2 regions of the Paenibacillus sp. P46E genome follow, and region 1 is predicted to be linked to the other one. Evidence: riboswitches for the same ligand, from Rfam matches in the RefSeq annotation. Region 1 holds a riboswitch; the other holds the start of a gene.
What was found. Region 1 has a riboswitch for S-adenosylmethionine ahead of metA (homoserine O-acetyltransferase MetA). Riboswitches for the same ligand answer to the same signal wherever they lie in the genome.

Region 1 (2,401 bases):
ATACTACCAGATGGTCGCCCTGTCCAAACAAGGCAAACACTGTCGTCAGCGCCCCCATTCCAGAGCTGCAGGCAAAAGCCGCATCGCCGGATTCCAGCTGTGCCGCAGCTTCTTCCAGCACCGAGCGAGTAGGATTCTTGGTACGGATATAATCAAACCCTGTGCTCTGCCCGAGTCTGGGATGACGGAATGCCGTCGCGTTGTAAATCGGATAATTTATTGCACCTGTGGCCGGGTCCTCCAGTGAACCTATCTGTGCCAATCTGCTCTCAATCCTCAGTTTCTCATCCATTGCTGCTGCCTCCTAAGTGTGGTGTATGCGTAAATCTCTTCTATATATCAAGATATCAAGATGTATATATTTTAAAATACTAAATAATCGGCCTGGTCTATATCGTAAGGGGTCTCCTGGTATACATAGTAATTGAGCCAATTAGCGAATAATAAGTTGGCATGGGCACGCCAGACAGCCGGCGGTGTGCGCTGCGGGTCATCCTGCGGATAGTAGTGCTTCGGAATGGCGATGTCCATCCCTTTGGCAATATCCCGGTCATACTCCCATTTTAACGAAAATGGATCATATTCAGAATGTCCGGTCACAAAAATTTGTTTTCCGTCAAGCGTCGAAACCAGATACACTCCGGCTTCCTCGGATTCGGCAAGAATCTGCAGCTGGGGATTCGCAAGAATATCATCTCGCGAGACATCCGTGTGCCGGGAATGGGGAACATGGAACACCTCATCAAAGCCGCGGAGCAGCTTCACGTTAGTATGGCTCACCGTGTGCGGAAAAACGCCAAAACATTTCTCGTCCAGATCAACCTTGCGTACGCCGAAGTGATGATACAGCCCGGCTTGTGCCGCCCAACAGATATGCATGGTCGAGGTCACGTTGTGCTTGCTCCATTCAAATATGCCCTTTAGCTCTTCCCAGTAGGTCACGTCTTCGAACTCCAGCTGCTCCACCGGAGCGCCGGTTACAATCAGCCCGTCAAAGCGGCGGTCACTGATCTCATCAAAGGTTTTGTAAAAACTCTTCAAATGTTCTGCCGAAGTGTTCTTCGAGGTATGGGAGCTCGGGTGCAGCAGCACAACATCTACCTGAAGCGGTGAATTCCCGACCAGACGCAGCAGCTGTGTCTCTGTGGTTTCCTTGGTAGGCATCAAATTCAGGATGGCGATTCGCAGCGGACGGATATCCTGGTGGAAGGCCTGGCTTTCATCCATTATAAAAATGTTTTCTCCGGACAAAACTTCTTTCGCCGGCAGACTGTCGGGAATTTTAATTGGCATATCAGTTTCCACTCCTTCATTGTGATGAATATAAAAAAGACCTTTCTCGGGCGAGAAAGGTCATATATCTGTTAGTCATATGCGCCTCTCTCATCTGCCAGAGAACTTGTGCCAAGCAGCCTGAATGGCTTACCTGCAAAAGCTTCCGCAAGAATTAGCACCGTGCGTTCACACGCCGGTTGCCGGGTTTCATCGGGCTAGTCCCTCCACCTGCTCTTGATAAGATTTAGCTGTATTCAATTGAGAAAAAGTCACATAACGTTAAATGCTTTTCTTAAAATTCACTTTAAATCATGAACCTCCTTTTCGTCAAGTCCATACAATGCTAACGGGTCCTTTACAACCTCAAGAATTTAGCTTGAAAGACCTATACCCGGAGGTTATACTAGACAAGGGTTTCAAAGCCCCTACCTGACGAAAAGAAGAGGTGAGAGAAGAATGGAAGGCGACCCGAGTTCGCAGTTAAGCGTCCAGAAAGAGCAACCACACAGGATTAACATCAGCTTGCCGGCGGCGGGAGCACTTCTTCTTCATGCCCTCGAACCGTCATTTGGCCTCATGGATTGACCGTACCTCCGGCCAAGCTGATTTTTCCCTGTGCCTATATTAGCACAGACCCTGGAGAAGACTAGGGTTAAGAGGAGTGGAATCAGATGAAAATCCGGTTGGTAAACGCAGGGGTTTTTACACCTGTGGATGACATTGAAGAAACATTGACTGTCCCTGCAGAGGGATTTTATTGGATTGATGCGGATGTTGAGGATTTGGAGCTGCTTCAGCCTTTGTATAATCTGCATGATTTGGCTGTAGAGGACTGCCTCAGTGAAGAGGATCAGCGCCCGAAGCTTGAAATTTACGAAAGCCATTATTTTATTGTAGTTAACAGCATCCGTTTTGATGATGAGGAGATTTTCCTCCGTGCACTCAACGTGTTTCTGGGCAGACATTTCATTATTACCGTGACCAAGCAAAAAATTCACGAGCTGCGCGTGCTGAAACCCGTTCTGTGGGAGCAGGAAGTCAGCGAACCGGACCGGTTCCTCTATCTGCTGATCGACCTTGTCGTAGACAACTTTTTCTCCGTCGGTGACCGGATTGAAGCACGGAT
Region 2 (2,401 bases), on a different contig from region 1:
ATGTCCCCTATGGAGCAAGGCGAATATGCGAGATATGTTTATTTTTACAAAGATGGCTTCATTCGTGTATTTTCACTGCTCGACAAGCTGGGTACGGTGCTCAACAGTCTGTATGATCTGAACACCAGCAAGGTCAAAGCCCATTTCTCCTATTTTACGGTGCTCCGCCAGTTTCAGTTACTTAAGCAACACACAGAACTTTCTAATGAACTGGAGGAAATTAAGCATTCCTACCGGGAGCCGCTGGAGAATCTGCGCAAGCGCCGTAACGCAGAGATCCATTACATGAATGCTGAAATGCAGGATGACCTATGGCAACGGCATCAGGGACTTCATGACAAAATTCATCTGGAGGATCTGGACAGCCATTTGGAGGATTTGAAGCAGGGCCTTGAAATGGTATGTAAGACTTTGGCAGCAGCATTCAGGTACAGCAATGAGCAGTGGCATAAGAGCAAAATCGCCGCCAATATAAAGCCCTGGCCTTCTTCCTCAGTAAAAAGTTCCCTTTGACAAAGAAACTTAAACTTACTATACTTGAGCTTACATTAGCAGCTTACATGTTGCGGGAACTAATTTCATAATAAACTCTTATCGAGAGCGGCGGAGGGATAGGCCCGATGAAGCCCGGCAACCGATTTGTAGGTGAAGCGATACTTGTCGCTCTCTTCAAATGTCATGGTGCTAATTCCTACAATGCCGCGTGGTTTGCGGTCGTTGGCAGATGAGAAGGCATGGTTAATACAATCACAGGGCCTCTTGCGATCTGCAATCGATCGTAAGAGGTCTTTTTGGTTTTCATATGGGTTACTTGGGGAGGACAACGGGTTTGATAGAGCTAAAAGGTTTGACCAAGGTATACGGAAAAGGCAGCAAAGCTGCGACGGCGCTCTCCGGACTGAACCTGTCGATTCAAAAAGGGGAGATTTTTGGTGTCATCGGCCACTCGGGTGCCGGTAAAAGTACACTGATCCGCTGCATCAACCTGCTGGAGCGCCCGACGGAAGGCGAAGTATGGGTGGACGGAGTGGAACTGACCTCACTCAGTCAAGGACAGCTCCAGGAACGCCGGCGCAAGATCGGCATGATCTTTCAGCATTTTAATCTGCTGTCTTCCGCGACGGTGTACGATAACATTGCATTTCCGCTGCGGCTGTCGGGGACACCCAAGGCACAGATTGAACAGAAAGTTAAGGAACTGCTTGTGCTTGTAGGTCTTGAAGAGCACAGCCGTAAATACCCGGCCCAGCTCTCCGGGGGGCAAAAGCAGCGGGTTGGCGTCGCGAGGGCTCTGGCCAGCGACCCTGATGTACTGCTCTGCGATGAAGCTACCTCGGCACTGGACCCGCAGACAACCGATTCGATCCTGCGGCTGCTGCTGGACATTAACCGGAAGTTTCATCTGACCATCGTGCTGATTACCCATGAAATGCATGTCATTCAGAGTATTTGCGACCGGGTTGCAGTGATACATGGCGGGGGAATAGTCGAGCAAGGCGAGGTAGCCAGGGTATTCCTGAAGCCGCAGCATGAAGTGACGAAGGACTTTATCCGAAGTGAACATCAGCATGAGGGTCCGCTTCGTGTAGCGCTGGACGCAGTACATGGACAGTACAGTACATCCGTCAAAATCACATTCCTTGGACAAAAAACATATGAATCTACGCTCTCCCATGTGGTTCGGAGAACCGGTGTGGACTTTGCCATTCTTCAGGGAACGATATCAACGATCAAGGATGTACCTTACGGCCAGCTTCTGGTGCGCTTTGAAGGCAGCATGGAAGCGGTTGAGGCAACTCTTGCTGAACTGACAGCGCAAGGTCTTGATGTGGAGGTGTTCGGCTAATGGGGAATTTGAACTTTAACGAGATTAACTGGGAAGAAATGCTGGATGCGGGCATAGCTACACTACGAATGTTGGCTTATTCCGGAATTTTTACAATTATTCTTGGTTTACCACTCGGAATTGTGTTATATTTATGGGGAAGATCGAATAACTACTTTATCAGGTTGGTTTACTCGGTATTATCCTTTGTGGTGAATATCCTGCGTTCCGTGCCTTTCATTATCTTGATGGTCGCCTTGATTCCTTTGAGCAAAAGCATCATGGGAACTTCGATAGGCGTACTCGGAACGATTCCGGCGCTGGTGATCGGTGCAGCTCCGTTTTTTGCCCGGCTGGTCGAAACGGCTCTACGCGAGGTAGACCGGGGCGTGATCGAAGCGGCGCAAGGGATGGGAGCCACTACCGGCCAAATCGTCTGGCGCGTGCTTTTGCCGGAAGCCCGTCCAGGTCTGCTGGCCGGAGTGACCATTACCATCGTTACATTAGTTTCATACACAGCGATGTCGGGGATGATCGGCGGCGGAGGTCTGGGTGACCTGGCTATCCGTTACGGCT

Region 2: it holds a riboswitch for S-adenosylmethionine, as region 1 does, so the genes downstream of both, A3849_RS03130 (methionine ABC transporter ATP-binding protein) here and metA (homoserine O-acetyltransferase MetA) in region 1, are expected to answer to the same signal.

Annotation. Positions count from the first base shown of each region.
Region 1 covers NZ_LVYZ01000001.1:128,198-130,598, reverse strand. The annotation lists gene A3849_RS00580 (aminotransferase class I/II-fold pyridoxal phosphate-dependent enzyme) at 1-292, opposite strand, end outside; gene metA (homoserine O-acetyltransferase MetA) at 364-1,293, opposite strand; SAM riboswitch class I at 1,381-1,519, opposite strand; gene corA (magnesium/cobalt transporter CorA) at 1,947-2,401, shown strand, end outside.
Region 2 covers NZ_LVYZ01000003.1:101,672-104,072, reverse strand. The annotation lists gene A3849_RS03135 (Cthe_2314 family HEPN domain-containing protein) at 1-513, shown strand, start outside; SAM riboswitch class I at 589-731, shown strand; gene A3849_RS03130 (methionine ABC transporter ATP-binding protein) at 830-1,846, shown strand; gene A3849_RS03125 (methionine ABC transporter permease) at 1,846-2,401, shown strand, end outside.